One region of the Streptomyces sp. NPDC025618 genome, then DNA from elsewhere that is predicted to be linked to it. Evidence: predicted binding sites of a transcription regulator. Region 1 holds the regulator's gene; the other holds the start of a gene.
The links. Region 1 encodes HrcA, which represses chaperone genes, less so after heat shock. Its sites were predicted from a motif close to TTNGCACTCNGNNNNNCNGAGTGCNAA; they were not measured.

Region 1 (15,326 bases):
GCGCTTCCCCCAGCCCTGCTCAGAGCTCTGCGGCCGCCCCGGCGACCACTCCGGCGGAAGCGCGCCAACTGACGGGCTTGCTGCGCGCGAGCTACCTCCGGACGATCCGAACGAATTACTCGGATCTGGACGGCATCAGCGACGACCTGCTCGTCGAGCACGGCAACGCGTTCTGCGCGGCGCACGGCCAGGCGCTCGCGGACCAGGCCAAGAAGACGACGAAGGAACTCGGCATCACCCCGAAGGAAACGGTGAAGATCCTGGGCACGGCGCATGGGGTGTGCCGGTAGGTGAGCGTCTCACCGCTCATCGGCTCTCACGCCGATGGCGGTGAGTACAGCGCGGAGCTTCCTTCGGCTGCCAACAAGCCTATTACCGGGGCCCTTCCCGGTATTCCCAGGTGGATGAGTGGAGGAGCAGCGCCTCAAGTGCCTCGCCGGTCACGCGCTCCCCACCCTCATGCGCGGGCCATTCCTCGCCCCGGTAGACGTGGGCGTAGCCGGCACTCTCCCAGCGGCCGATGATCTCGGCGAAGCCAGGGGCGACGGCCGCCCAGCGCGTGATCGTTGCCCCCCTCGTCCCGGTCATTCACTCAGCCGCGAGGTCGCGAAGCTGACCACAGGACCGTCATCCGTGTCATCGACGATCACGTCAAAAGACCTCCCCGGATATGCTGTCGACAGTGCTGCGCGCCAAGCGTTTCCAATGGTCTCCGCAATCTCCTTAAGCGCCGCATCATCTTCAGGCGAGTCACCGCAATCAATGACATCTTGCAGCACCAAACGATTGATCATGGATTCAACGCTTCGCGCGTCACCTTCGAAGTGCCGATACCAGGCATTGAACCCGTCAGAGTCATAAGCTCGCTCCCAGAGATAGCATCCCCGTTGCACAACAAAGCGAGGCCACAGCACGTGGCACATGGAGAGCCACTCCCCCAGAGTGCTGTTCTTCGTGAGGAAGTCGACATAGTCGACTTCACCCGAGAACCCCTCAGCCCATGACTTGATCTCGGAATACTCGGAAGGATTCATTGGGTAACCCTCTACTTAGGCAACTCGTCCGGCCGTGCCGGCCTCGGCATCTTCTTCCAGGTAACGAACTCTTCCCCGGTCTTCGGGTTTACATGCCTTTCCGTTTCAAGAACATGCGGAGCCGGTACGCCTCCATGCGGCTTGGAGTCCGGATCCACATCTACGCGCTTCACCGGAAGGCCATCTGCACCGTACTCCGCATAGGCGGTCACACTCCCGTCCTCCTTTCGGCGAACGAGAACCTCGTTCGGCTTGGCGAACTTCGGGAAACGACCACTGTGCGGGGTAGCCTCAGAGAGATCCAGGCATTTAAGGCCGAGTGGATCGATCTGCTGCGTTGGATTGCTCGCATAAGCATAGTGATTAGGCGAGGGGTCCAGGCCGAGAGGGTCAGGGGCTATGTACCGCGCCCCCTCCGGGTCGTAATACCGGAAGTAGTTGTAATGCAGCCCCGTTTCCGCGTCGTGATACTGCCCCGGAAAGCGAAGCGGGCAGTCCACGCCGGACCGCGGCGCCGGCAAGCTCGTCCCCCAAAGAGACGTCCGCCGCTGCCACGCCAGCTCCCCCGACGGCGTCACCAATTCCGTCGGTGTTCCCACCGCGTCTGTGACGATCGCGTGGAACGTCGGCGCCGGCTCCGCGAAATGCGCGATCGACGAGCCGGATGGCGCGTGGCGAACGTGCGTCGTCTGGGTCAGAGGGCGGTGCGTGCCCGGGGCGTAGTCCCATGTCGTGATCGCGTCGTCAGGAGCGGTCTGTTCCGACAGTCTCGTGCCGTCCCACGAGAACAGCGTCTCGTCCAGCCCGCACCGCTTCGATATTCGGCGGCCCAGCGCGTCGTACGCGTACTCCCACCGCTCCCCCTCCGGTGTCACCGCCGCCGTGAGGCGGTCCTCCGCGTCCCACTCGAAGGTCCAGGTGCGCGTCCGGCCGCTGAGGAGCTTGCGGCACCGGCGGACCAGGCGGCCCTGCGCGTCGTGTTCGTACGTCGTGCGGCCCGCGCGGCGGACGATCGTGCCCTCGACGTCGCGCGCGCCCGGCGCCTCGTGGGCCGGGGCCTTGGCGTAGGTGAGGTTGCCGGCGGCGTCGTAGGCGTACGTCTCCTTCCAGCCGTGGGCGTTCACGGCGGTGACGCGGCCCGTGCGGTCCAGGTCGAAACGGCGCGTGCCCGACGTGAGTTCGCGGATCTCCGTGAGGTAGCCGTCCTCGCGGTACGCGTACGTGCGGTGCTGGAGGATGCGGGCGGCCGGGCCCGTGACGATCTGGGACGTGAGGCGGTCGGCCCGGTCCCACTCCTGCGTGAGCACGGCGGCGTCGCCCAGGCGCCGTTCCGTCTCCCGGCCGGCCGCGTCGTAGGCGAAGGTGAGCGTGCCGCCGTCGCCGCGCAGTTCCACGGGCCGGCCCGCCGGGTCGTACGTCCACTTCGACGTGACGCCGGACGGGGTGACGCGCCGGGTGCGGCGGCCCACGGCGTCGTACGCGTACGACGCCGTACGGCCGTTGACCGTCTCGGACAGCACGCGGCCGAGCGCGTCGCGTTCGAGGACGACCTCCGCGTCGGGGTTGACCGCCCGCACCAGGCCGCCCGCCGCGTCGTAGGAGAGCGTCGCCGCGCCCTGCTCCACCACCCGCCCCAGCGCGTCCCGCACGAAGTGGAGCGTCTCGCCCGCGCCGTTCGTGCGGGCCGTCAGCCCACCCGCCGCGTCGTGTTCATAGCTCAGCGTGCGGCCGTTGAAGTCCGTCTCCGACGCCAGGCGGCCCGCCTCGTCGTAGGCGTACGACCAGGTCAGGCCCTGTGGATTCGTCACGCCCGTGAGCCGCAGCTCGGTGTCGTAGGCGAAGGCGTACGTCGTGCCGTCGGGGTCCGTACGGGAGGCCGGGAGGTCGAAGTGGCCGACCGTGTGGCGGGTCGTGTTGCCCGCCTGGTCGGTGTGGCTGAGGAGGTTGCCCTCGCCGTCCCACGCCCACGACTCGTGCGTGCCGTCCGCGTACTCGCGCCGGCTCGGCTTGCCCTCCGGCGTCCACGTCGTGCGGGTCGTGTGCCCCAGCGGATCCGTCGCCTCTATGACGCGGCCGAAGCGGTCGCGCGTGACGGTGGTGGTGTGGCCGAGGGGGTCGGTGACGGCGACCGGCAGCCCGGCCGCGTCGCAGGTGACGCGGCGGGTGTGGCCGAGGGCGTCGGTGACCGACGCCAGGTGGCCCGACTCGTCGTAGCCGTAACGGGTTTCCGCGCCGCCCGGGTCCGTCGTGGCGAGGAGGTTGCCACGCTCGTCGTACGCGTGGCGCCACACCCCGCCGCCGGGCTCGGTGACCTCGGTCGGCAGGCAGCGGTCATTGTGGGCCGCCGTGCCCGTGGTGCCGTCGGGGAGGGTGACACGGGTGAGGTTCCCGGCCTCGTCGTACGCGTAGCGCGTCGTACGGCCCAGCGGGTCGGTGACGGCGAGGGGCTGCTCGCCCCTCGGCTCCCACTCCGTGCGGGTCGTGTGGCCGAGCGGGTCGGTCTCCTCGACCACGCGGGCGTCGGCGTTGTGGCGGTAGGTGCTCCGCCGGCCGAGCGAGTCGGTGACGGTCGTGACGCGGTTCTCGTCGTCGTAGACGAGGCTGCCGGAGAGGAAGCCGTCGGTGCCCTCGGTGCGCACGACCCGGCTGCGCGCGTCGTAGTGATAGCCGTACGACATGCCGTTGCGGTCGGTCCAGGCGGTGAGCCTGCCCTCGGCGTCGTAGGTGAACCGCAGTGGATTGCCACTGGAGTTGATGACCTCGGTGAGGTTTCCCGCGTCGTCGTAGCCGTAGCGGACCAGATCCGTGCCCCGGCCGGGCGCGCCCATCGGGTCGTACGGCGAGGGGGCCTCGTCCAGCAGGCGCAGGGCGGTGACGCGCGTGCCCTCGGTGTCGACGGCGAGGTAGTAGCCGCCGGAGTGCCGGAGGGCGGTCGGGACGCCGGTCGCGGTGCGTTCGATGCCGATTCGCGCGCCGTTGCGGTCGGACACCTCGGTCAGTGGCAGCTGGACGGCGCCGGGGACGTCGGTGGGGGTGAGCCCGCCGAAGGTCCGTACGACACCGGTGGCCGGGTCGGTGACGGTCATGACGCCGTCGGGTATGCCGTCCCAGGTCAGCGGCCAGCGCGGGCCCTTGACGGGCAGGACCGGCTCGCCGGGCACCGGCACGGGGTAGACCAGGCGCATGCCGTCGGCGGCGGCGTAGACCACGCCCTCGGCGTCGAGCTGGACCCGCTCGTCGAGCGTGGAGGCCCAGGTCGGGCCGAACCAGCCGCCCGCGCGGTACGTCGACAGATGGGTGCGCTCGACGACCAGCGGGAGCGCGCCGGGCAGGGTGACGTCCGTCTGTGGCAGCAGCATCGCGCCGGTCGCGACGTCGATCGGGTCCCGGACGCACTTGAGGCTTTCCGTGGGCCGGGCGGCGGCGGGCAGCTCGACCAGGTCGGGGCGGGCGCCCCTAAGCAGCAGGTTCCGCATGCCGCCGACCTCGACACTGTTGCGTGCCAGGCTGCCGTAACCGCCGAACAGGCCGCCGTAGAGCATGCCGTCCTTGGCGGCGGCGTTGACCTCGTCCAGGCTCAGGCCCTGCTGCAGCCCGGCGCTGATCTTCATGGGCTGGGCGACGGCCAGGTCGACGGTGACGGACTCGACGCCCGCGAAGGCGGCCATGACGAGCGTGGTCGCGGCGACCTCGGCGACCACGGTGGAGATGGTGACGCCGACGGCGGTGCCGAGCTCGATGACCGCCGTGGCGGCGGCCGCCGACGCGGCCGTCGAGAGGCCGACGGTGAGCCAGGCCAGGCCGACGCCCGCCAGGATGACACCGGCCTCGATGCCGATCTTGGTCCACAGCTTGTCGACGGCGTCGTCGATGGCGTGGGCCAGCTTGTCCAGATTCTTGGCCAGCTCGCGGGCGGCCTTGGGGATGTCGTTCAGCCAGCCCTTGTCCCCCTTGCCCGCGTAGCGGGACCAGAAGGTCTCGAAGGCGTCGATCGACTCACCCTTGTTGTTGTGGATGAGCGCCTGGGCCGCGTTGTCGACGGGCGTACGGACCTTGTCGACGCTGTCGGCGAAGGCCCGCCAGGCGTCGGCGGCCTCGCGCAGCTTGCCCGGGTCGCCGTCGGGCCACTTCAGGCCCAGCTTCTCGAGGACGTGCCTGGCCTCGTCGGCGACGCTCACTTGCTCCCCTTGCCGTGCTCGTCACCGGCGGCGACGCCCTTCTTGGTGAACATCCCGGCGATCAGCTCGTCGTTGTCGACGTGGCCGTCCGACATGTCGGTGAGCGCTTCGTGGATGCTGACCAGGCCGAGGACGAGGGTGCCGGTGGCGCTCTCGATCAGCTTCTGCTGGGGGCTGTAGAAGTCCTCGAACTGCTTGCCCGCGTCGTCCTCGCCCCACGGTTTGCCGAGCCCGTCGAGCGTCTTGACGAGCGTGGTGAGCGCCTCGCTCAGGTGCTTGCTCTGCTCGTGGAAGACCGGTGCCGCCGACTTCAGGTCCGCCGTCTTGATGTCCAGGACCTTGTCGTCGCCGCTCGGGCTCGCACCCATCGCTTGCCTCCCCCACCGGTACGCGCCATCGGCCGAGGGATGACGCTCGCTCAGCGTCACATAATCGCACGTTGATTCGCATTGATCCGGTGGGGCGCGGCTGGGTCCGCACCGCAGGCGGATGGCACGGCCGCGAGGCCGATTCGCGGCGCCATACGCTCCCGGCCCGTCCGCGCGATCCAGGAGACCGTTCCATGGGGACGTCATTTCCGCAGGTCAAATGCCGTTTGACCATTCCGGCGTCCCGTCTTTCCCGCAGCCCGTTGCGGGTTCGGCCGGCCCGCCGCGAAGCTCGTTCCCGTCGACAGCGGCGTGCGCTTCGCACCGTGTCCGGCCGAACCACTCACACCACCAAGACGGGAACACCCATGCGCAAGAACCCCCTCCGCACGACCGCCCTGGCCGCCACGGCGCTGGCCGGCGTCCTGTCGCTGAGCGCCTGCGGCGGGGGCGGAGGCAAGGCCGATGCCGCCGCTTCGCCCTCGGCCGGTGCCGCCGCTCCGTCCTCACCCAGCACGTCGGGCTCCGCGGACCAGGGCGGACGGGAGGCGGACGGCGGCGCGGGAGGCAGCGCCAAGGTCTCCGCGTCCCCCGCCCACTCGGCGGTTGCGCACAGCGGGAGTTCGACCGGTGGCAAGGGCGGCACCGGCGGCAAGGCGTCCACCGGCGGGGGCGGCGGCGGCAAGAGCGGCTACGGTCAGGCTTGCGGCACCAACGACCTGTCCTGGAGCGCCAGGTCCGAGACGCAGGCCGGCGGCTACATCCTCATCTCGGTGAAGGCCAAGCCGGGCATCACCTGCACGCTCCCGGGCGTGCACCCCGTGGTGGCCTTCGGCTCCGACGGCACCGAGGCGGGGCCCGCCGAACAGGCCGTCACCGAAGAGGTGAGGCTGAGCGGCGGCGTCACCGCGTACGCCGGGATGAACCCCAAGACCACCAACTCCGCGGGCGGCAAGGAACTGCACAGCATCACGGTCTCGGTGGGCGAGGGCGACCCGACCGGGCCGGTCGGCCTGACGACCGGCGGCATCACCGTCGACAGGCCGGTCGTCACCAACTGGCACACCTCGCTACAGGCCGCCGTTCCCGGTGACGGCGTGGACGGCCACTGACGCCGCCCCGCCTGCACAGCCGGCCGCGTCCACGGCCGCCCGCCTGCACAGCTGTCAGTTGAGGCCGAGGTTCGACAGAGCGGTGGTCCAGTCCTGGGCGATCGCGCTGCGCGCCGCGTCGAGGGTGACCTTGCCACCGCAGACGGCGGTCTTGAGCCGGTTCTCGACGGTGTCCTTGCTCTGAGCGGGCTCATCGCCGTAACGCGGCTCGGGCCAGAGGTTCTTGGGGTCCTTCGGGGCGCCGCCGAGTTCGAGGGGGACGAGGTGGTCCTCCTCGTAGTCCGCGGTGCTGGTGTCGCTGTAGCCGTACTCGCCGATCTGCTTGATCTTCAGCGGCGTGGTGTACGAGACGGGCGGGCGCACGGTCTTCGTCCAGCCCGGCACGCATATCGTCGAGCCGATCGTGTCCTGCGTGACGTCCGGGTTGTACGCGCCGGGCTGACAGGCCGGGTCGGGCAGCGGCAGCCTCGACTGGCTGCACGAGGAGGCGAGGCCCGCGGCGTGCGGGGTGGCATGGGCGGCACCGACGAGCAGGCCGGAGGCGGCGAGCGCCAGGGAGGCCGAGGCGGCGGCGAGTCCGTACGAAGAGCGCATGGGGGGCTCCACAATGAGGCCCGGCCGATCCGGGCTGTTGTGGGCATGACACCACTCAAGAGATCTATGCGGGTAGAGCCGCGAGGTGAACATGTGGTGACCAGCGGCTTTTCTTACCCGCTCATGGGAGCCGCTTGCCCTGACGGTGGAAATCCCTTGACGGACAGCCGACTTCCGACCTGCCCGCCGGGTGGGGTGCCCTACGCCTCACCGAACCTGACGAAGTCCTCCACGGCCGCACGGCCAGTCGGCTCTGCCGTCGCCCTCGCCGGGCCGCCTTACGACCAACGCCCCGTCCGCCCCAGCAGCAGTGCCGTCGCCGCCGTGCCCGCCGTCGACGTGCGCAGGACGCTCGGGCCCAAGCGGTACGGCTTCGCGCCCGCCTCCGCGAAGGCGGCGAGTTCTTCGGGGGAGACGCCGCCCTCGGGGCCCACCACGAGGACGATGTTGCCCGTGAGGGGGAGTTCGGCCGTGGCGAGCGGGGCGCTGTGGCCCTCCTCGTGGAGGATCGCCGCGAACGCCGCGTCCGCCAGCAGCGTGCAGACCTGCTTGGTCGTCAGGAGCTCGGACACCGGCGGGAAGCGGAGGCGGCGCGACTGCTTGCCCGCCTCGCGGGCGGTGGCACGCCACTTGCTGAGGGCCTTCGCGCCCCGCTCGCCCTTCCACTGCGTGATGCAGCGCGACGCCGCCCAGGGGACGACCGCGTCCACGCCCGTCTCGGTCATGGTCTCGACGGCGAGCTCGCCGCGGTCGCCCTTCGGCAGGGCCTGCACGACGGTGATGTGCGGCTCCGGCAGGGGTTCGGAGCGGACCGAGGTGACGGCGACGTCGAGGCGGTCCTTGCCCTCGACGGCGGCCACGGTGCCGAACGCGCCCGTGCCCGCGCCGTCCGTCAGCACGATCTCCTCGCCCACGCGCAGCCGCCGCACGGAGACGGCGTGCCGCCCCTCGGGGCCGCCGAGCGGGAAGACCGTACCGGGAAAGACGCCCGTGAGGGCGTCCTCCTCGACCAGGAAGACCGGCGCTGTCATGACTCGCTCCCTCGCATTTCACTTCCCCCCGGTCTTGCCCCCGCGCTCCCGTCGCCCGCCGACGTGCCGTCCGCCAACGCGGCCCGCGCCACGGCCAGTTCGGCGGCGAGCACCTCGACCAGCCGCGCGGCCGGCAGCTCGCGGGCCAGCCGGTGGCCCTGGCCGGCCCACAGGTTCATGCCCTGCGGGTCGCCCGCCGCAGCGGCCGCCCTGCGCAGCCCCGCCGTCAGGTAGTGCACCTGCGGATAGGCGGCGGGCGCGTACGGGCCGTGCTCGCGGATGAAACGGTTCACCAGGCCCCGGGCCGGGCGGCCGGAGAAGGCGCGCGTGAGCTCGGTGCCGACGAACAGCGGGTCGGTCAGGGCCCGCTTGTGGACGGCCTGCGCGCCCGACTCGGGGCACACCAGGAACGCGGTGCCGAGCTGCGCGGCACTGGCGCCGGCGGCGAGCACGGCGGCTATCTGGGCGCCGCGCATCAGGCCACCCGCGGCGATCATGGGAATGCGGACGGCCTCGCGGACCTCGGCCAGCAGCGCCAGCAGGCCGACGCCGGCGCCCGCGCCGTCCAGGTGCGGGTCGTCGCGGTGGGTGCCCTGGTGGCCGCCCGCCTCGATGCCCTGGACGCACACCGCGTGCGCGCCCGCCAGCTCGGCGGCCCGCGCCTCGGCGGCGGAGGTGACGGTGACGACGGTGACCGTACCGGCCTTGGCCAGCGCTTCCAGCGCGGCGGCGGACGGGCAGCCGAAGGTGAAGGAGACCAGCGGGACGGGGTCGTCGAGGAGGATCGCGAGCTTCGCCTCGTACGCGTCGTCGCCGCCCTGGCACCAGTCGCCGAGCGGCGTCTCGTACCAGGTGACCTCGCCCGCGAGCTGCTCGGCGTACACCTCGACGGCGGCCGGGTCGGCGGCGGGGGGCTGCGGCATGAACAGGTTCACGCCGAAGGGCGCGGCCGTGCAGGCGCGGAGCTGCTTGATCTCCTCGTACATCGCGGCCGGGGTCTTGTAGCCCGCTGCCAGCGATCCGAGGCCACCGGCCTCGCAGACGGCGGCGGCGAGCGGCGGGCCGGAGGCGCCGCCGGCCATGGGGGCTTGCACGATGGGGTGCCGGAGCAGGTCCGTCAGCACGGCGTCACCCCGGGTGTCGATGGCCATGACCACATCGTGTCACACGCGGGTGGCACCGGCGGGTGGGCTGTGGACGACGGTGGTTCCCGACTGCGGGGTGCCCGCGAACGCCGGATGGGCTGGATCGCTCCAGCCCATCCGTCGGTACGTACTTCACGCGGCCTACCGCCCGTTGAACGCGTCCTTCAACCGCGAAAACAGCCCCTGCTGCCCCGGCTTACCGTGCCCGCCCGGGGGACCAACCCCCGGACCCCCGGCCCAGCGCCTACCGCCCGTTGAACGCGTCCTTCAACCGCGAGAACAACCCCTGCTGCCCCGGCTTGAACTCGCCCATGGGGCGCTCCTCGCCGCGCAGCTTCGCCAGCTGGCGGAGGAGGTCCTCCTGCTGGGGGTCGAGCTTGTTGGGCGTGATCACCTCGACGTGGACCACGAGGTCGCCACGGCCGCCGCCCCGCAGGTGCGTGACACCGCGCTGGTGCAGCGGGATCGACTGGCCGGACTGCGTGCCCGGGCGGATGTCGATCTCCTCGACGCCGTCCAGGGTCTCCAGCGGCACCTTCGTGCCGAGGGCCGCGGCCGTCATCGGGATGGTGACCGTGCAGTGCAGGTCATCGCCGCGCCGCTGGAAGGTCGGGTGCGCGGTCTCGTGGATCTCCACATAGAGATCGCCGGCGGGGCCGCCGCCGGGGCCGACCTCGCCCTCGCCCGCCAGCTGGATGCGGGTGCCGTTGTCGACACCGGCCGGGATCTTGACCGTCAGGGTGCGGCGCGACCGGACGCGGCCGTCACCGGCGCACTCCGGGCACGGGGTCGGCACCACGGTGCCGAAGCCCTGGCACTGCGGGCAGGGCCGCGATGTCATGACCTGGCCGAGGAAGGACCGGGTGACCTGCGAGACCTCACCGCGGCCGCGGCACATGTCACAGGTCTGCGCGGAGGTGCCGGGGGCCGCGCCCTCGCCGCTGCACGTGGTGCAGACGACGGCGGTGTCGACCTGGATCTCCTTGGTCGTGCCGAACGCGGCCTCGCTGAGGCTGACTTCGAGCCGGATCATGGCGTCCTGGCCACGGCGGGTGCGCGAGCGCGGGCCGCGCTGCGACGCCTGGCCGAAGAAGGCGTCCATGATGTCGGAGAAATTGCCGAAGCCCGCGCCGAAGCCGCCGGCGCCACCCCCGCCGCCGCCGTTCGCGGAGAGCGGGTCGCCGCCGAGGTCGTAGACCTGCTTCTTCTGCGGGTCCGAGAGCACCTCGTAAGCGGCGTTGATCTCCTTGAACCGCTCCTGCGTCTTCGGGTCCGGGTTCACATCCGGGTGCAGCTCACGGGCGAGGCGGCGGAATGCCTTCTTGATCTCGTCCTGCGAGGCATCGCGCCGTACGCCCAGGACCGCGTAGTAGTCCGTGGCCACTTACGACTCCGCCAGGATCTGTCCGACGTAACGTGCCACTGCGCGTACCGCTCCCATCGTTCCGGGGTAGTCCATGCGGGTCGGTCCGACCACGCCGAGTTTGGCGACTGCCTCGTCGCCCGAACCGTAGCCGACGGCGACGACGGATGTGGAGTTCAGGCCCTCGTGAGCATTCTCATGACCGATGCGCACCGTCATGCCCGAGTCCTTGGCCTCGCCGAGCAGCTTGAGCAGCACCACCTGCTCCTCCAACGCCTCCAGCACCGGCCGGATCGTCAGCGGGAAGTCATGCCCGAAGCGGGTGAGATTGGCGGTGCCGCCGATCATCAGCCGCTCCTCGGTCTCCTCGACCAGGGTCTCCAGCAGGGTCGCGAGGACCGTCGAAACGGTTCCTCGGTCCTCCTGCTCGAAGGACTCGGTGAGGTCCTGCACGAGCTGCGGCACATCCGCGAACCGGCGGCCCACGACCCGGCTGTTGAGCCGCGCGCGGAGATCCGCCAGCGAGGTCTCGCCGATCGGCGCCGGGCAGTCGACCATGCGCTGCTCGACCCGGCCGGTGTCCGTGATCAGCACCAGCATCACCCGTGCGGGGGCCAGCGAGAGCAGCTCCACGTGTCGCACGGTCGAGCGGGTCAGCGAGGGATACTGCACCACCGCGACCTGCCGGGTCAGCTGCGCGAGCAGCCGCACCGTGCGGCCCACGACGTCGTCGAGGTCGACGGCGCCGTCGAGGAAATTGTGGATGGCGCGCCGCTCCGGCGTCGACAGGGGCTTGACGCCCGCGAGCTTGTCGACGAAGAGGCGGTAACCCTTGTCGGTCGGGATGCGGCCGGCGCTCGTGTGCGGCTGGGCGATGAAGCCCTCGTCCTCCAGCGCGGCCATGTCGTTGCGCACGGTCGCCGGGGACACGCCGAGGCGGTGCCGCTCGGTGAGGGCCTTGGAGCCGACGGGCTCCTCGGTGCCCACATAGTCCTGGACGATGGCGCGCAACACCTCGAGCCTGCGTTCGCTCAGCACCGCGCACCTCCAGTCCAGCCGTCTTACGGGGTCCTTCCCTGGCACTCCATGGTCACGAGTGCCAGATCCCTTCAGCCAGTGTACGGCCGTGCACCGCGGCGAGGGCAAGAGCGGTCCCGCCGTGCGCCCGCACACACCGCCGCCGCACGCCCGTCGGGCGGGCAACCGTACCGCGCTCCGGCTAGCGTCCGGGTATGGAGAGCCATGAGGGGACAGCCCGTTGGGAGCGGCTCGCGCCAGGGGTCGCGCGCCGCAGAATGCCCGTGTGGGACGCCACGATCGGGGTGATCGCGGGCCCGGCGGCCGTCCTGCTCGTCGACACCGGGGCGACGGTACGCGAGGGCGCGGAGGTCCGGCGGGAGGTGCGGGAGCTCATCGGCCGTGACGTGACACACATCGCTCTGACGCACCCCCACTTCGACCATGTCTTCGGCACGGCGGCGTTCGCCGGGGTGGAGGTGTACGGCGCGGTGGGGCTCGCCGACGTCCTCCTCCGCGAGCGCGAGGAGCTGGCGCGGGACGCCGTGCGGCACGGCGCCGACCCGACGGCCGCCGCGGAGGCCGCGGACCTGCTCGTACGGCCCCGCCACCCGGTCTCCGGCGAGCTCACGCTCGACCTCGGCGACGGGCGGCAGGCGCTGCTGGCCAACGTGGGTCCCGGCCACACGGCGCACGACCTGGCGGTGCTGGTGGCGGGGGCGGACGGGGCGCCGGAGATCGTCTTCTGCGGTGACCTGGTCGAGGAGTCGGGCGATCCGCAGGCGGGCCCGGACGCGCTCCCCCGGCAGTGGCCGGCCGCGCTGGACCGGCTGCTGGCGCTGGGGGGCGCGGACGCGCTGTACGTACCGGGGCACGGTGCCGTGGTGGACGCTGCGTTCGTACGGGAACAACGTGACGCGTTGGCGGCGCGGTTCGGCGTGTCGTGAGGCGGGGGTGAGGTGGGGGGTGAGGTGAGGGGTGAGGTGAGGGGTGAGGTGAGGGGTGAGGTGGGGGGTGAGGTGTGCCGCGACGTCCGGATCTTGATCCACAATGGCGCACATGCGCAGCAGAGGCTGCGTTCTCCCGGGGGAGGACCCCCGGACCCCCGGCCGGGGACGCTTGCCGCTCTCGCAGAATGGTCGCCATGCGCAGCAGAGAATACGGTCCCGATCTCACCCCTCCGTGGAAGCGTCAGCAGCCCGCACCCGAGGTGGCTGCCGAGCCGGATCTCGTGGTCGAGGAGGTCACCACCGGGTTCTGCGGGGCGGTGATCCGCTGTGAGAAGACCGCGCAGGGGCTCACGGTCACCCTGGAGGACCGGTTCGGCAAGCACCGCGTCTTCCCGATGGAGCCGCGCGGGTTCCTGCTGGAGGGGCGCGTGGTGACGCTCGTGCGCCCGGCGGCCGCGAACGCGCCGCAGGGCCCGGCCCGTACGGCCTCCGGCTCGCTCGCCGTCCCCGGAGCGCGGGCGCGGGTGGCCCGCGCGGGGCGTATCTACGTCGAGGGCCGCCACGACGCGGAGCTCGTGGAGCGGGTGTGGGGCGACGACCTGCGGATCGAGGGCGTGGTGGTGGAGTACCTGGAGGGCATCGACGACCTCCCCGCCATCGTGCGCTCCTTCGCCCCCGGCCCGGACGCGCGGCTGGGCGTCCTGGTCGACCACTTGGTGCCCGGCTCGAAGGAGTCCCGCATCGCGGCGTCCGTCACGGACGAGAACGTCCTGGTGGTGGGCCATCCGTACATCGACGTGTGGGAGGCGGTGAAGCCGGCGTCGGTGGGTATTGAGGGGTGGCCTCGGGTGCCGCGAGGGGAGGACTGGAAGTCGGGGGTGTGCCGGGCGCTGGGGTGGCCGGTGAATACGGGGGCGGCTTGGCAGCGGATTCTGTCGAGTGTGCGCTCGTACAAGGACCTGGAGCCGGAGCTCCTCGGGAGGGTCGAGGAGCTGATCGACTTTGTGACGGTGGTCGATTAGGCGCTGGGAAAGCTGTGCAGCATGGAAGTGTCCAAGGTCAGGTCGAGCGCCTCAATGGGCAACGATTCCCCGAACTTGTACGTGTTCCGCGTCCGGTAACTCGCTTCCTCGCCGACGCCCATGGGGCCGGTGAGGAGGACACAGTTGGACTTGATCGGATCCACGATCAAGTACGCGGGCACCCGCCCGGCCGCGTAAATCGAGGACTTGATCACATAGTCGCGGTGGACGCTGGTCTTCGCAACCATCTCCACGACCAAAGTGACTGCCGGTGCGGGGAGGAGCCGCCCGGGGCCTTTGAATGCTCCGTGCTCGTGCACGACAAGATCCGGCTGCGGTTCGCTTGCCTCGCCGGGGATGGCGATGTCCTGCGTCTGGAGTGGATACCAGCGTTCCAGGGGGATCTGCCGTTCGATGAGCAGAATGTTTATGTTGTGGACCCAGTCGGGCCCTGCCATCATCACAATTTCCCCCCGCAACAGCTCGACCCGCCAGCCCTCGGGAACCTCAAGGTTCTCGAAGGTCGCAATCTTCATCCGGTCATCCACAGCGGTCATCTCCGTGGTCCTCCACATGCGCCGCGTGACATTTAGCGGCAGCCTATGGACAGCGTAGGCGGGCGTGCGGCCCATGCTCGTCAGTTCACCCGAACAGGTGATCAGTCCACCAGATCCCGCACCACCGCGTCCGCCAGCAGTCGCCCCCGCAGCGTCAGGACCGCGCGTCCCTGCTCGTACGGCTCCGCCTGCAGCAGGCCGTCCTCCAGAGCCCGCTTCGCGGCCTCCGCGCCGGCCGGGGCCAGCAGGGACAGCGGGCAGCCGTCGATCAGGCGCAGTTCCAGCAGGATGCGTTCCACGCGCCGGTCCTCGTCCGGCAGGACCTCGCGGCCCGCGCCCGGGGAGCGGCCCTCGGTGAGGGCCTGCGCGTAGGCGCCCGGGTGCTTGACGTTCCACCACCGCACGCCCCCCACATGGGAGTGTGCGCCGGGGCCCGCGCCCCACCAGTCCGCGCCGCGCCAGTAGAGCTCGTTGTGGCGGCAGCGCCCGGCCTCGCTGGTGGCCCAGTTGGAGACCTCGTACCAGCTGAAGCCCGCGGCCGTGAGCCGGTCCTCGGCGATCAGATAGCGGTCGGCGTGGACGTCGTCGTCCGTCATGGGGACCTCGCCGCGCCGGATCCGGCGGGCCAGCTGGGTGCCCTCCTCGACGATCAGCGCGTACGCCGAGACGTGGTCGGGGCCCGCGCCGATCGCGGCGTCGAGGGAGGCGCGCCAGTCGTCGTCGGACTCCCCCGGTGTGCCGTAGATCAGGTCGAGGTTGACGTGCTCGAACCCGGCGGCCCGCGCCTCCGCGACGCATGCCTCCGGGCGGCCCGGGGTGTGCGTGCGGTCGAGGATCTTCAGCACGTGCTGCCGGGCGCTCTGCATGCCGAAGGAGATCCGGTTGAAGCCGCCCTCGCGGAGCTCCGCGAGATAGCGGGGGTCGACGGACTCCGGGTTGGCCTCGGTGGTGATCT
Region 2 (15,326 bases), on a different contig from region 1:
TGGTCCGAGCTCGCCCACGCCCGCGGCGCCGGTGCCAACCGCCGCTATGTGGTCGCCGAGGCCCCCGACGGCCACGTCGTCGGCTACGCCGGCCTCGCCGCGATCGACGGTACCGGCGACGTACAGACCATCGCCGTCGCCCACGAGCACTGGAGCACCGGCCTCGGCGCCCGGCTGCTCGCCGAACTGCTCACCACCGCGACCGCCTTCGAGTGCCGTGAGGTGCTCCTGGAGGTGCGCGTCGACAACACCCGCGCCCAGCGGCTCTACGAGCGCTTCGGCTTCGAGCCGGTCGGCGTCCGCCGTGGCTACTACCAGCCCGGTAACGTCGACGCGCTCGTGATGCGCCTTTCCGATCCGAACTCCGCAGTGCAAGGAATGACCCATGGCTCCCAGAGCTGACGAACCCCTCGTCCTCGGCATCGAGACCTCCTGCGACGAGACGGGCGTCGGCATCGTCCGGGGCCACACGCTGCTCGCGGACGCCGTCGCCTCCAGCGTCGACGAGCACGCCCGCTTCGGCGGCGTGGTGCCCGAGGTCGCCAGCCGCGCCCACCTGGAGGCGATGGTCCCGACCATCGAGCGGGCGCTCAAGGAGGCGGGGGTCAGCGCCAAGGACCTGGACGGCATCGCCGTCACCGCGGGCCCCGGCCTCGCCGGCGCGCTGCTCGTCGGGGTCTCGGCCGCGAAGGCGTACGCGTACGCCCTCGGCAAGCCGCTCTACGGCGTGAACCACCTCGCCTCGCACATCTGCGTCGACCAGCTCGAACACGGCGCGCTGCCCGAGCCGACGATGGCCCTGCTGGTCTCCGGCGGACACTCCTCGCTGCTCCTCGCGCCGGACATCACCTCCGACGTCCGCCCGCTGGGCTCGACGATCGACGACGCGGCGGGCGAGGCGTTCGACAAGGTCGCCCGCGTGCTGAACCTCGGCTTCCCCGGCGGCCCGGTCATCGACCGGTACGCGCGCGAGGGCGACCCGGAGGCCATCCGCTTCCCGCGCGGTCTGACGGGCTCGCGCGACCCGGTCTACGACTTCTCGTTCTCCGGTCTGAAGACTGCCGTGGCCCGCTGGATAGAGGCCAGGCGCGCGGCGGGCGAGGAGGTGCCGGTCGCGGACGTGGCGGCGTCCTTCCAGGAGGCGGTCGTGGACGTCCTGACCCGCAAGGCCGTGCGGGCCTGCAAGGACAACGGCGTCGACCACCTCATGATCGGCGGCGGTGTCGCGGCGAACACGCGGCTGCGCGCCATGGCCGCCCGCCGCTGCGAGGACGCCGGCATCACGCTGCGCGTGCCGCGCCCGAAGCTGTGCACGGACAACGGCGCGATGGTCGCGGCCCTGGGCTCGGAGATGGTGGCACGGGGGCGGTCCGCGTCGTCGTGGGACCTCTCGGCGGACTCCTCGCTGCCGGTGACCGAGACGCACGTACCCGGCCACGACCACGCGCACTCCCATGACCACGGCCACTCCCACGACCACGACCACGTGCACGAGCTGAGCAAGAAGAACCTGTACGAGTCGTGAGCCGGTAGCGGGTTGTCCACAGCCCTGCCGGGCCCGAACGGGGAACACCTATTCTGGAGGCCGGGCAGGGCGGACGGGGAGGAGCCGGATATGGAATGGCTCTGGTGGGTATTGATCTTTTTCGGCGTCGGAGGCTTCACCAAGGCGGCCGACATGGGCCGCACTGCCCTGCGCACGCGCCACGAGCGCAAGCTCGAACTCCTGGAGACCGAGCGCGAGCAGCGCGAGGCCCTGGAATCCGCGTCCAAGCCACCCCAGCCGGTCTGCGGCTGCACCCACCACCTGGCCAAACACGACAAGCAGGGCCGCTGCCACGAATCGGTGGAGCTCCCGTCGGCCTGGGACGCGGACAAGAAGCCGACGAGCTATGAACGGGGCCAGTGCAACTGCCAGCAGTACATAGGCCCCCAGCCGCTGACGACGTTCTACGCGGAGGATCTGACGGATCTGGCGTAGGGGCGAGCGGCGAAGCCGGTCAGAGCTGCTCGAAGGGCGGGACGACGCGGGTCACCACGACCGACCGCCGCCGGTCACCGGATGAACCTCCGGTGGTTGTTGACGTCCGTCACGTGTGCGCGCAGATAGGCGCGCAGGGTCGTGATCTGGAGTGAGGTGACGGGGCACTCCCACTCCTTGCCGCCACCGGGCGGGCGTAGGTGGACGAAGTCGCCTGTGTGGTCCATGACTTGGCCGACCCGGTCGGTCCGGGTGTCGATGACGTACGCCCCACGAGGCGGAATCTCACTGATCACGGTGACCAGCTTCCCGGGGCGCGGCCGGCCGCGTAAGCAACTCTCGCGGTACCTGCTCAGGGGTACCGCGAAGTCCCGTTCGGCCCATGGCCCCGTGCGCGCCCCGCACCCGCGTGTCAGCGTGGTGGGACCGCGTCGGCGCGCAAGGAGGTCCACCCGTGAGCGGCAGCAAGGTCTGGACTGTCGAGGTCAGCATCAAGGAACACGATCACGTGGTCACCGCCGAGGCCCGCCTCACGGGCAGGGCGCCGGGCCCGATGGTCGGCGACGGCACCGCGCACTGCCACCCCGCCGACGAGAACGTCCCGGCGATCGGCGACGAACTGGCGGCCTCGCGCGCCCTGCACCACCTGTCCAGCCAGCTGCTGGACATCACGATCAAGGACATCCAGGCGCACACCCGCGAGCGCGTGCACGGCATCAGCAACGAGTGACGCGGCGGCGGGACTTGAGGTCCGGTTACGCCTGGGCCGGATGCCCCAGGAGCATGGTCGGGGCCCCCGCCACGCGCGTAAGGACGATCACGCAGGAGTTCCCCCCTTCGAGCTTCAGCTTCTTGCGCAGTTCCTCCGGCTCCACCGCCGAGCCGCGCTTCTTGATGACCGCGACGCCGATCTCCCGCTCGCGCACCAGCTTCTTGAGGTGCTTGAGGTTGAAGGGGAGCACGTCGGTGATCTCGTACGGCGTCGCGTACGGCGTCGGGCGGAGTTCGTCGCCCGTCACATAGGCGATCGTCTCGTCGATCAGGCCGCCGGCGAGGTCCTCCGCGACCTCGGCGACGAGGTGGGCGCGGATGACGGCGCCGTCCGGTTCGTAGAGATAGCGGCCGACCGGGCGGACCGCGGGGTCGGGGAGGCCGCGGCCGGTGAGGGTCGCGCCCGAGGGGAGGAGCGTCGAGCGGTGCGTGCCGGGCGCGGTGCCGAACCACAGCACCGCTTCCTTGACGTCGCCCCCGTCCGAGATCCACTCGGCCTCCGCCTCGGCGGGGATCGCCTCGTGCGGAATGCCGGGCGCGATCTTCAGCGCGGCGCGCGGGGCCGCGAGGGCGGCCCGCACGGCCCAGGACAGCGGGGGTGAGTACGCCTCCGGGTCGAAGATCCGGCCGCGTCCGCCACGGCGGGCGGGGTCGACGAAGACGGCGTCGTACGCTGCGGTGTCGATCTCCGTGACGTCCGCGCAGCGCACCTCGATGAGCTCGGCCAGGCCGAGCGCCTCCGCGTTGGCGGTCGCGACCGCGCAGGTCAGCGGGTCGCGGTCGACGGCGAGGACCCGTACGCCCGCGCGGGCCAGCGCGAGCGCGTCGCCGCCGATGCCGCAGCAGAGATCGGCCACGGAGCGGACGCCGAGCGCGGCGAAGCGGGCGGCGCGGTACTCCGCCACGGTCCTGCGGGTCGACTGCTCGACGCCGTTGGGGGTGAAGAACATGCGGTACGCGTCCTCAGCCCCGAACTTCGCGACGGCCCGCTGCCGCAGCCGCGCCTGCCCGATCGCGGCGGAGACCAGCTCGGCCGGGTGCTCACGGCGCAGCCGGGTCGCGGTGGCCAGCTCCTGGGCGGGGTCGTGGTCGCGGAGCTCGTCCAGGAGGTGGCGCCCCTCGGCGGTGAGAAGGGCGGCGAAGGCTTCGGTCGGCTGGTTCGGTGCGGGCACGGTTTCATTCTTTCCCCAGCCCCGCCGCTTTCCGTAATCGGCTTCCGCGGCCGGCCTCCGGGACGCGGCCACCCGTACCCGCCTCGCCTAACTCGAACGAGTGCACAAGAATCGGATGGGTGAGTCCTTCCATATCCGGCCCCCGGGCCGTCGCCGTCGCCCTGCTGCTCGCCGGACTCGTCTCCGGGTGTTCCGGATCGTCCTCCGGACCGGGGAAGTCCGCCCCGTCGGCCACCGGCCGTACGGAAGCGCCCTCGGCGTCGCCCTCCGCCGACACCGGCGCGTACCGCCGCTGGGGGCTCGACGCGCCCCTCGCCGCGCCGCCCGCGCCGCCCGCGGGGAAGGTGACGGACGGGATGAAGCGGGGGGAGAAGCCCAGGGTCGTGCGGCGGGTGGAGACCAAGGACAAGGTCGTCTTCCTGACCTTCGACGACGGGGCCGAGAAGGACCCGGAGTTCGTGAAGATGACGAAGGACCTGAAGCTGCCCTACACGATGTTCCTGACGGACGACATCGCCCGCGCGGGCCGCGGCTACGGCTACTTCGAGCAGCTCCGGGGCGACGCCGGCCACCCCGACACCATCCAGAACCACACCCTCTCCCACCCCAACCTGCGCACGCTCTCGCCCGACGCCCAGCGCCACGAGATATGCGGGCAGCAGGACCGGCTGAAGAAGCGGACCGGGGTCGAGCCGTGGCTGTTCCGCCCGCCTTACGGCAATTACAACGACGCGACGCTCACCGCCGCCGGGAGCTGCGGGGTGAAGGCGCTCGTGCTGTGGGAGGCGACGATGCAGATCAACGACATGCGCTACGCCGAGGGCGACAAGCTGCGCCCCGGCGACATCGTCCTCGCGCACTTCCGCGGGCCGCAGGAGCTCAAGGGCACCTCGATGACCGAGATGGTGACGAACATGCTGCGCAGCATCCAGCGGCAGGGCTACACGGTGGCCCGCCTGGAGGACTACGTCTGAGCGAGGCGCGCGGCTCCGTCGCGGGCGGCAGACCGGATGCGGTGCGCCGGGCCCGTCCGGCGGTGGAGGCGCGCCGCCGTGAAGCGCTGGTGCGGACGACGATTACGGCCGGTGGCGCAGGGGAAGATCCACCCCCGCGTCACGGCGCGCGCCGCACGGCGAATTGGCACTCCGCTTGACCGAGTGCTAACCGCGTCATAGTCTCGCTTCCGTTGGCACTCTCCACCCGGGAGTGCCAAACACAGCGACGGGCAGATCCGGCACCCGCGACGACGGATCCGACCTGGTCGCCACCTCAGACAGTTAACCCCGTGAGATCTCCGAAGGGGGAGGTCGGATCGTGACGACCGCCAGCTCCAAGGTTGCCATCAAGCCGCTCGAGGACCGCATCGTGGTCCAGCCGCTCGACGCCGAGCAGACCACGGCCTCTGGCCTGGTCATCCCGGACACCGCGAAGGAGAAGCCCCAGGAGGGCGTCGTCCTCGCCGTCGGTCCGGGTCGCTTCGAGGAGGGCAACCGTCTTCCGCTCGACGTGTCCGTCGGCGACGTCGTGCTCTACAGCAAGTACGGCGGCACCGAGGTGAAGTACAACGGCGACGAGTACCTCGTCCTCTCGGCCCGCGACGTCCTCGCGATCGTCGAGAAGTAATTCACCCGAAGTTTTTGATCTGCGCCCCGTGCTCCCGCTCTTCACCGGCCGGGCGCCCGGGGCGCAGTTCGTTTGAGCGATAGCGGCCGCCGCTGCGTGGCCGAGGATCGCAACGAGAGGACTTGAAGCAACCATGGCGAAGATCCTGAAGTTCGACGAGGACGCCCGTCGCGCCCTCGAGCGCGGTGTCAACAAGCTGGCCGACACGGTCAAGGTGACGATCGGCCCCAAGGGCCGCAACGTCGTCATCGACAAGAAGTTCGGTGCCCCGACCATCACCAACGACGGTGTCACCATCGCGCGTGAGGTCGAGCTCGACGACCCCTACGAGAACCTGGGCGCCCAGCTCGTCAAGGAGGTGGCGACCAAGACCAACGACATCGCGGGTGACGGCACCACCACCGCGACCGTCCTGGCCCAGGCGCTGGTCCGTGAGGGTCTGCGCAACGTCGCCGCCGGTGCTTCCCCGGCCTCCCTGAAGAAGGGCATCGACGCCGCGGTCAAGGCCGTCTCCGACGAGCTGCTCGCGACCGCCCGTCCGATCGACGACAAGACCGACATCGCCGCCGTGGCCGCGCTGTCCGCCCAGGACAAGCAGGTCGGCGAGCTCATCGCCGAGGCGATGGACAAGGTCGGCAAGGACGGTGTCATCACCGTCGAGGAGTCCAACACCTTCGGCCTGGAGCTGGACTTCACCGAGGGCATGGCCTTCGACAAGGGCTACCTCTCGCCCTACATGGTCAGCGACCAGGAGCGCATGGAGGCCGTCCTCGACGACCCGTACATCCTGATCCACCAGGGCAAGATCTCCTCGATCCAGGACCTGCTGCCGCTGCTGGAGAAGGTCATCCAGGCCGGCGCCAGCAAGCCGCTGCTGATCATCGCCGAGGACGTCGAGGGCGAGGCGCTCTCCACCCTCGTCGTCAACAAGATCCGTGGCACCTTCAACGCCGTCGCCGTCAAGGCGCCCGGCTTCGGTGACCGCCGCAAGGCGATGCTCGGCGACATGGCCACCCTCACCGGTGCCACCGTCATCGCCGAGGAGGTCGGCCTCAAGCTCGACCAGGCCGGTCTGGACGTGCTGGGCACCGCCCGCCGCGTGACCGTCACCAAGGACGACACCACCATCGTCGACGGTGGCGGCAGCTCCGAGGACGTCCTCGGCCGCGTCAACCAGATCAAGGCCGAGATCGAGTCCACGGACTCCGACTGGGACCGCGAGAAGCTCCAGGAGCGCCTCGCCAAGCTCGCCGGCGGCGTCTGCGTCATCCGCGTGGGCGCGGCCACCGAGGTCGAGCTCAAGGAGAAGAAGCACCGTCTGGAGGACGCCATCTCCGCGACCCGCGCCGCGGTCGAGGAGGGCATCGTCTCCGGTGGTGGCTCCGCGCTGGTCCACGCCGTCAAGGTGCTCGAGGGCAACCTCGGCAAGGACGGCGACGAGGCCACCGGTGTCGCCGTGGTCCGCCGCGCCGCCGTCGAGCCGCTGCGCTGGATCGCCGAGAACGCCGGCCTGGAGGGCTACGTCATCACCTCCAAGGTCGCCGAGCTCGACAAGGGCCAGGGCTTCAACGCCGCGACCGGCGAGTACGGCGACCTGGTGAAGGCCGGCGTCATCGACCCGGTCAAGGTCACCCGCTCCGCGCTGGAGAACGCCGCGTCCATCGCGTCGCTGCTGCTCACGACCGAGACCCTGGTCGTCGAGAAGCCGGCCGACGAGGAGCCCGAGGCCGGTCACGGCCACGGGCACGCGCACTGACGCCACGCGCATCGCGCGGCCGCGGCCCGGTGCCCCCTCGGGGGTGCCGGGCCGCGGCCGTTCCCGGTGGCTTCCGGCTACTTCGGTCCGTACTTGCGGCCCGTCGTGGAGGACGCCCGGCTCACGGCACCGCGCGGCGCCAGCCGCATCAGACCCGTGAGTGCCTTGTAGCGCGGGTCCGGCACGGAGAGGGTCTTGCCGTGCGCGAGGTCGCGCAGCGCCGCCGTGACCACCTTGTCCGCGTCCAGCCACAGCCAGCCGGGGACGTTGTCCGTGCCCATCCCGGCCCGCTGGTGGAACTCCGTACGCACGAAGCCGGGGCACAGGGCCATCAGCCGCACGCCCGAGCCTGCCAGGTCCCGGGCCACGCCCTGGGTGAACTGCACCACCCACGACTTGCTCGCGCCGTATGTGCCGCGCGGGGTGAAGGCGGCCACCGACGCCACGTTGACGACCGCGCCCCTGCGGCGCTCCCGCATCCCCTCCGCCGCCGCCGAGGTCAGCCGCAGCACCGCCTCGCAGTGCACCTTGAGCATCCGCAGCTCGTCGGCCATCGGCACTTCGAGGTAGGCGCCCTTGTTGCCGAACCCGGCGTTGTTGACCAGCAGATGCACCGGCCGCGAGCCGTCGCGGAGCCGGGCCTCGACGGACTCGATGCCCTTGTCCTCGGCGAGATCGGCCGGGAGGACCTCGACCTCCACGCCGTGCCGGTCGTGGAGGTCGGTCGCCTGCTCGTGCAGGCGCTCCTCATCGCGGGCGACGAGGACCAGGTCGTGGCCGTCGGCCGCGAGCTTGCGCGCGAAGGCGGCGCCGATCCCGGCGGTCGCTCCTGTGATCAATACAGTCGTCATACAGGCACGTTAGAGCCCGGGGGCGCCCCGTGGCGGTGCGCCGTCCGCTTTTTGCCGGTCCCCGGCCGCGCTCAGCGGGCGGCGGCATCCGCGAGCGCCTTCTCCCGGATGCCCGCGGGCAGCGCGTCGCCAGCTGCCAGAACGCCGGGCAGCAGGTCCCTTTCGAGGGTGCGGGCGCGGTAGACGTACGAGACCGAAACGGCGTGATCCGGCCGGTGGACGACGGTGACGGGATCACCCGCACGGACCTCTCCGGGGGCTATCACCCGAAGGTAGGCGCCGGGGGCGGCCGCCTGTGTGAAGCGCTTGACCCAGCCCTCCTCGCCCAGCCAGGTCGCGAAGGTGCGGCAGGGGATGCGCGGGGAACTCACCTCCAGCAGCAGGTCCGCGCCCACGCGCCAACGCTCGCCGATGAGCGCGCCGTTGACGTCGACCCCGCTGGTGGTGAGGTTCTCGCCGAACGCCCCGTCGGGCAGCGCGCGCCCGAGCTCGCGCTCCCAGCGGTCGAGGTCCTCGCGCGCGAACGCGTACACCGCCTGGTCGTCCCCGCCGTGGTGGCGCAGATTCACGACGGTGTCACCGGCGAGGCCGCTGCCCCCCGTGCCCCGGGGGCCGGGGGCCGCCACGGCGACCGGGCCGGTGACGGGGCGCTTGTCGATGCCGGTGGCCAGCCCGGCGGCGAAGCCGGGGAGATCCTCGCTGCGGCCGCGGCCGATGTTCACGGAGTGCAGATGCATGGGGGAAGGCTAGGCGACGTCGCTCAAAGTAGTGAACCGATATTTACGATCACCCCCAAGGTGGGCTTATGCTCGAAGAATGATCGAGGCTCGTCACCTGAGGGTGCTGCGCGCGGTGGCCGCCACCGGTTCCTTCTCGGCCGCGGCCCGGGAGCTGGGGTGCACCCAGCCCGCCGTCAGCCAGCAGATGAAGGCCCTGGAGCAGTCCACGGGCACCCCGCTGCTGATCCGCACGGGACGCGAGATGCGCCTCACCCAGGCCGGTGCGGCGCTGGTCCGGCACGCCTCCGGGATCCTCGCCGGGCTGACCGCGGCCGAGGAGGAGATCGCCGCGATCGCCGGCCTGCGCGCCGGGCGGGTGCGGATGGTGTCCTTCCCCAGCGGCAGCTCGACGCTGGTGCCGTGCGCCCTCGCGCGGATGCGCGCCGCGCACCCCGGCACCCGGGTCTCGCTGGTGGAGGCGGAGCCGCCGCGCTCGGTGGAGATGCTGCGCGACGGCGACTGCGAGATCGCGCTGGCCTTCCGCTACCCCGAGGTGCGGGGCGCCGACCCCGCCGCGGCCGCGGAGTGGGACGACCTGGTCGTGCGCCCGCTGCTCACCGACCGCCTCATCGGCGTGGTGCCGGAGGACCACCGGCTGGCCGGGGCGGAGCGGATAGGGATCACGGAGCTCGCCGGGGAGTCGTGGATCGCGGGCTGCCCGCGCTGCCGCAAGCACCTGGTCGAGGTGTGCGAGGGCGCCGGCTTCACGCCCCGGATCGACTTCGCGACGGATGACTACCCGGCGGTGTTCGGGCTGGTCGGGGCGGGGCTCGGGGTGGCGGTGATGCCGGAGCTGGCGCTGGAGTCCGTACGCCCCAAGGGTGCGCGCACCGTGCCGGTCGAGCCGGTGGTGCAGCGCGAGATCGTGGCCCTCACGCTGCCGGACCTGGCGCGGGTGCCGGCGGTGGCGGCGATGCTCGACCAGCTGGCGACCGCGGCCGCGCGTCCGTAGCGAGGGCCGGGCCGGAGGCGCTCAGGCGCTGGTGGGGGTCACGGCGATGACCCGGTGCCGCGCGCGGCCCATCAGCTCCTCGCGCTCGTCCTCGGTGAGGCCGCCCCAGACGCCGTAGGGCTCCCGCACGGCCAGGGCGTGGGCCGCGCACTCCGCCCGTACGGGACAGCGCATGCACACCTCCTTCGCCGAGGTCTCGCGCGCGCTGCGGGCCGCGCCGCGCTCGCCCTCGGGGTGGAAGAACAGCGAGCTGTCGACCCCGCGGCACGCCGCCAGGAGCTGCCAGTCCCACAGGTCGGCGTTGGGACCGGGAAGGCGGGAGAAATCTGCCATGGCTATCCCCTCGAAGCGATCCGCCGGGGCGATCCGCCGGAGGATCCGGCGGAAGCGGCCCGGCACGAGCGATCTGATGCGGACGCACTGCCTGTGCCGTCTACGTCTGCCGTGGAAGCAGATGTAAATATGACTGATTGCGAATCTAGTCATAGACACCGGCAAATGGGAAGAAAGACTGGTCCGCCTGGGCAAATGGGGCATAGCTTGTGCGCCGCGAAGGGCGCCCCCAATGCGCCCTGCTCCGTGTCCGCGCCCTCACGTAGAGTGCCGAACGTGGCCGACCGAGCCCGTAACTCTTTCGGGTGACCGTCGTTGAGAGGGCGGAGGCGGTTGACGGATGAAGCAGTCGGGCAGATGTCCGAGCCTGCCGGAGAGCGTCGATCGCACAGGTGACGATCAGTACCAGCCTGGAGGCTCAAGGTGACGCGCATCAGCTGCGGAGGACGGTCATGACATCCGTCCTCGTCTGCGACGATTCCCCGCTTGCCCGAGAGGCGCTCCGCCGTGCGGTGGCGACCGTGCCCGGCGTCGAGCGTGTGACGACGGCGGCCAACGGCGAGGAAGTCCTCCGCCGCTGGGGCGCCGATCGTTCGGACCTCATTCTGATGGACGTACGGATGCCCGGACTCGGCGGTGTCGAGACGGTCCGCCGGCTGCTCTCCGCGGACCCCGGCGCACGCATCATCATGCTCACGGTCGCCGAGGACCTCGACGGCGTCGCGCTCGCGGTCGCCGCCGGGGCGCGCGGTTATCTGCACAAGGACGCCTCGCGCGCCGAGTTGCGGGCCACCGTGACGCAGGCGCTCGCCGACCCGACCTGGCGGCTCGCCCCCCGGCGGCTGCGCTCGGCCGAGATGGGCGCCGCCCCCACTCTCACCGCGCGTGAGATCCAGGTGCTCGAGGGGATGAGCCACGGCCGTTCCAACGCGGAGATCGGCCGTGAGCTGTTTCTCTCCGAGGACACCGTGAAGACCCACGCGCGGCGGCTCTTCAAGAAGTTGGGCGCCTCGGACCGGGCCCACGCCGTGGCCCTCGGATTCCGCTGGGGCCTGGTTCGCTGAGCCGGGAGTGGCGCGCAGCGCCGTGAGGTCGCGGTGCGCGCCACCCGGGTAGGTGACCGTGCCGTGACCTCATCGCGTGGCCGTGCAGCGCCGAAACTCCGAGGGATGCCGCATCCTTGGAGTGTGACCCCTCCCCGGCCGGAGGCCGAGGCTCCGCACTCGGTCGGCGATGACCCCATGACGGACAAGCCCTGTCCTGTGCCACGCGGTACCGGCACAAGCTATCGGTGGAGTCGTGAGGGCGGGGGCGGGTATACCCGGAAGGGGGAGACGCGAGACGTGAGTACGAGGACACCTACGCGTAACGGTTCGATGCACGACTATGAAGGCGGTGCCGTGGATCGCTTGGCGTCAAGGCACCATGGACCGATGCGCGACGACGACACGACGGGGTCACCCGCGGCTGCCGCCCCCGGGGAGATCGGCGCACTCGTCACCCTCGCTGTCGAGGGGGACCGGCGGGCCACACACGATCTGCTCGCGCTGGTGCACCCCCTCGCGCTGCGCTACTGCCGCACCCGGCTCTCGCGGCTGCCGGGCGACGCCCGGCACTTCGTGGACGACCTGGCGCAGGAGGTCTGCCTCGCGGTGCTCTGCGCCCTGCCGCGCTACCGCGACACCGGCCGTCCCTTCGAGGCGTTCGTCGTGGCCATCGCCGCGCACAAGGTCGCCGACCTCCAGCGCGCCGCCATGCGCCACCCGGGCAGCACCGCGGTGCCCTCCGACGAGATGCCGGAGCAGCCCGACGACTCCCTGGGACCCGAGGAGCGGGCGCTGCTCAGCAGCGATGCCGAGTGGGCCAAGAAGCTCCTGGCCAATCTCCCGGAGAATCAGCGCGAGCTGGTGCTGCTGCGCGTCGCCATCGGGATGACCGCCGAGGAGACGGGGCAGATGCTGGGCATGTCCCCGGGTGCCGTGCGGGTCGCCCAGCACCGGGCGCTGAGCAGGCTGCGGGCGCTCGCCGAGCAGTGACGGAGAGGGGTCCAAGCCGCCCGGCACCCCCTCTTCATAGGAATATCCAAGTGACGCGGGACTCAGCCGTCGTGGAATGGGACACCTGTGACGGCCGTTAGCATGGGAGTCCGCGCTGGGGCAAGACCATTGGGAAGGTGTCATGACTGACAACGTCGACGGAATGCCCGGGAAATTCGCGATGCTCGGTCTGACATACGACGACGTCCTGCTGCTGCCGGGCGCCTCAGAGGTCCTGCCGAACGGCGTCGACACCTCCTCCCGGGTCTCGCGCAACGTCCGGGTGAACATCCCGCTGCTGTCCGCGGCGATGGACAAGGTGACCGAGGCGCGCATGGCCATCGCCATGGCCCGCCAGGGCGGCGCCGGTGTCCTGCACCGCAATCTCTCCATCGAGGACCAGGCCAACCAGGTCGACCTGGTCAAGCGCTCCGAGTCCGGCATGGTCACCGACCCGATCACGGTCCGCCCGGACGCCACGCTGGCCGAGGCGGACGCGCTGTGCGCGAAGTTCCGCATCAGCGGTGTGCCGGTCACCGACCCGGCGGGCAAGTTGCTCGGCATCGTCACCAACCGCGACATGGCCTTCGAGCTGGACCGCGGCCGCCAGGTGCGCGAGGTCATGACCCCGATGCCGCTGGTCACGGGCAAGGTCGGGATCTCCGGCGAGGACGCCATCGAGCTGCTCCGCCGCCACAAGATCGAGAAGCTGCCGCTGGTCGATGACGCCGGCGTGCTCAAGGGCCTCATCACGGTCAAGGACTTCGTCAAGGCCGAGAAGTACCCCAACGCCGCGAAGGACTCCGAGGGCCGCCTGGTCGTCGGTGCCGCCGTGGGTGTCGGCGACGAGGCGTACGAGCGCGCCCAGGCGCTGGTCGAGGCCGGTGCCGACTTCCTGGTCGTCGACAGCGCCCACGGCCACAGCCGCGGCATCCTGGACATGATCGCCAAGGTCAAGTCCAACATCAACGTCGATGTCGTCGGCGGCAACGTCGCCACGCGTGACGGCGCCCAGGCGCTGATCGACGCGGGCGTGGACGGCGTCAAGGTCGGCGTCGGCCCGGGCTCGATCTGCACCACCCGCGTCGTCGCCGGCATCGGCGTGCCGCAGGTCACCGCGATCTACGAGGCCGCGAAGGCGTGCCACGCGGCGGGCGTCCCGCTGATCGGTGACGGCGGCCTGCAGTTCTCGGGCGACATCGCCAAGGCGATCGCCGCCGGCGCGGACACGGTGATGCTCGGCTCGCTGCTCGCGGGCTGCGAGGAGTCGCCGGGCGAGATGGTCTTCATCAACGGCAAGCAGTTCAAGTCGTACCGCGGCATGGGCTCGCTGGGTGCGATGCAGTCGCGCGGCCAGGCCCGCTCGTACTCCAAGGACCGCTACTTCCAGGACAACGTCCTCTCCGAGGACAAGCTCGTCCCCGAGGGCATCGAGGGCCAGGTGCCCTACCGCGGCCCGCTGTCCTCGGTCGCCCACCAGCTCATCGGCGGCCTGCGCGCCTCCATGGGCTACGTCGGCTCGGCGAACGTCCAGGAGCTCAAGGACAAGGGCACGTTCGTCCGCATCACGGCGGCGGGCCTCAAGGAGAGCCACCCGCACGACATCCAGATGACGACCGAGGCGCCGAACTACTCGCGTCGCTGAGGCTGGGTGTCCGGCCGGGGGTCCGGGGGTTGTCCCCCGGGCGGGGCTGTCAGATGACGACCGAGGCGCCGAACTACTCGCGTCGCTGATTGTCGGAATCCACAAACGCCGGGCGGGCTGATCATTCAGCCCGCCCGGCGGTTTGCGGTCCGGGGGCGGGGGCGGAGCCCCGCGGATCCGCCGCCGCCGGAACCGCATCGCGTCAGGGATACTGGGATGCGGCAGACGAAGAAGGAAAGGCCACAAACGTGACTGAGATCGAGATCGGGCGCGGCAAGCGCGGCCGCCGGGCGTACGCGTTCGACGACATCGCCGTCGTCCCGAGTCGCCGTACCCGCGACCCGAAGGAGGTCTCGATCGCCTGGCAGATCGACGCCTACCGCTTCGAGCTGCCGTTCCTGGCCGCGCCCATGGACTCGGTCGTCTCGCCCGAGACCGCCATCCGCATCGGCGAGCTGGGCGGCCTGGGCGTGCTCAACCTCGAGGGCCTGTGGACCCGCTACGAGGACCCGGAGCCGCTCCTCGCCGAGATCGCCGAGCTGGACGAGACCGCCGCGACCCGGCGCCTCCAGGAGATCTACGCGGCCCCCATCAAGGAGGAGCTGATCGGGCAGCGCATCAAGGAGGTCCGCGACTCCGGTGTCGTGACCGCCGCCGCGCTCTCCCCGCAGCGCACCGCGCAGTTCTCCAAGGCCGTCGTCGACGCCGGCGTGGACATCTTCGTGATCCGTGGCACGACCGTCTCCGCCGAGCACGTCTCCGGCGCCGCCGAGCCGCTGAACCTGAAGCAGTTCATCTACGAGCTCGACGTCCCGGTCATCGTCGGCGGCTGCGCCACGTACACCGCGGCGCTGCACCTGATGCGTACGGGCGCGGCGGGCGTCCTCGTCGGCTTCGGCGGCGGCGCGGCCCACACCACCCGTAACGTCCTGGGCATCCAGGTCCCGATGGCGACCGCGGTGGCCGACGTGGCCGCCGCCCGCCGGGACTACATGGACGAGTCTGGCGGCCGCTACGTCCACGTCATCGCCGACGGCGGCGTGGGCTGGTCCGGAGACCTGCCCAAGGCCATCGCCTGCGGTGCCGACGCCGTGATGATGGGCTCCCCGCTCGCCCGCGCCACCGACGCGCCGGGCCGTGGTTTCCACTGGGGCATGGAGGCCGTCCACGAGGACGTGCCGCGCGGCAAGCGCATGAACCTGGGCACGGTCGGCAGCACCGAGGAGATCCTCACCGGCCCCTCGCACACGCCGGACGGGTCGATGAACATGTTCGGCGCGCTGCGCCGTGCCATGGCGACCACGGGCTACAGCGAGCTCAAGGAGTTCCAGCGGGTCGAGGTGACGGTCGCGCCGTCGCAGCACGACAACCGCTGACCTTCAGCAGGGCGAAGGGCCCGGACCGCTTCGGCGGTCCGGGCCCTCGTC

Region 2: the regulator HrcA is predicted to act here: its motif matches at 5,062-5,088, upstream of groES (co-chaperone GroES).

The regions. Positions count from the first base shown of each region.
Region 1 is NZ_JBVHLW010000002.1:225,017-240,342, forward strand. Features, by position in the region: gene ACZ4A5_RS03250 (hypothetical protein) at 1-290, shown strand, start outside; gene ACZ4A5_RS03255 (hypothetical protein) at 373-588, opposite strand; gene ACZ4A5_RS03260 (hypothetical protein) at 585-1,034, opposite strand; gene ACZ4A5_RS03265 (DUF6531 domain-containing protein) at 1,046-5,212, opposite strand; gene ACZ4A5_RS03270 (hypothetical protein) at 5,209-5,580, opposite strand; gene ACZ4A5_RS03275 (DUF4232 domain-containing protein) at 5,949-6,692, shown strand; gene ACZ4A5_RS03280 (hypothetical protein) at 6,747-7,286, opposite strand; gene ACZ4A5_RS03285 (16S rRNA (uracil(1498)-N(3))-methyltransferase) at 7,565-8,317, opposite strand; gene ACZ4A5_RS03290 (nitronate monooxygenase) at 8,314-9,468, opposite strand; gene dnaJ (molecular chaperone DnaJ) at 9,707-10,846, opposite strand; gene hrcA (heat-inducible transcriptional repressor HrcA) at 10,847-11,863, opposite strand; gene ACZ4A5_RS03305 (MBL fold metallo-hydrolase) at 12,058-12,789, shown strand; gene ACZ4A5_RS03310 (DUF3097 domain-containing protein) at 12,987-13,814, shown strand; gene ACZ4A5_RS03315 (Uma2 family endonuclease) at 13,811-14,371, opposite strand; gene hemW (radical SAM family heme chaperone HemW) at 14,473-15,326, opposite strand, start outside.
Region 2 is NZ_JBVHLW010000004.1:99,956-115,281, reverse strand. Features, by position in the region: gene rimI (ribosomal protein S18-alanine N-acetyltransferase) at 1-402, shown strand, start outside; gene tsaD (tRNA (adenosine(37)-N6)-threonylcarbamoyltransferase complex transferase subunit TsaD) at 386-1,525, shown strand; gene ACZ4A5_RS06040 (hypothetical protein) at 1,616-1,981, shown strand; gene ACZ4A5_RS06035 (hypothetical protein) at 2,056-2,277, opposite strand; gene ACZ4A5_RS06030 (DUF1876 domain-containing protein) at 2,436-2,711, shown strand; gene ACZ4A5_RS06025 (THUMP-like domain-containing protein) at 2,737-3,924, opposite strand; gene ACZ4A5_RS06020 (polysaccharide deacetylase family protein) at 4,044-4,898, shown strand; gene groES (co-chaperone GroES) at 5,239-5,547, shown strand; gene groL (chaperonin GroEL) at 5,681-7,303, shown strand; gene ACZ4A5_RS06005 (SDR family NAD(P)-dependent oxidoreductase) at 7,381-8,154, opposite strand; gene ACZ4A5_RS06000 (MOSC domain-containing protein) at 8,226-8,891, opposite strand; gene ACZ4A5_RS05995 (LysR family transcriptional regulator) at 8,971-9,885, shown strand; gene ACZ4A5_RS05990 (WhiB family transcriptional regulator) at 9,907-10,218, opposite strand; gene ACZ4A5_RS05985 (response regulator transcription factor) at 10,671-11,282, shown strand; gene ACZ4A5_RS05980 (sigma-70 family RNA polymerase sigma factor) at 11,652-12,254, shown strand; gene guaB (IMP dehydrogenase) at 12,397-13,899, shown strand; gene ACZ4A5_RS05970 (GuaB3 family IMP dehydrogenase-related protein) at 14,148-15,275, shown strand.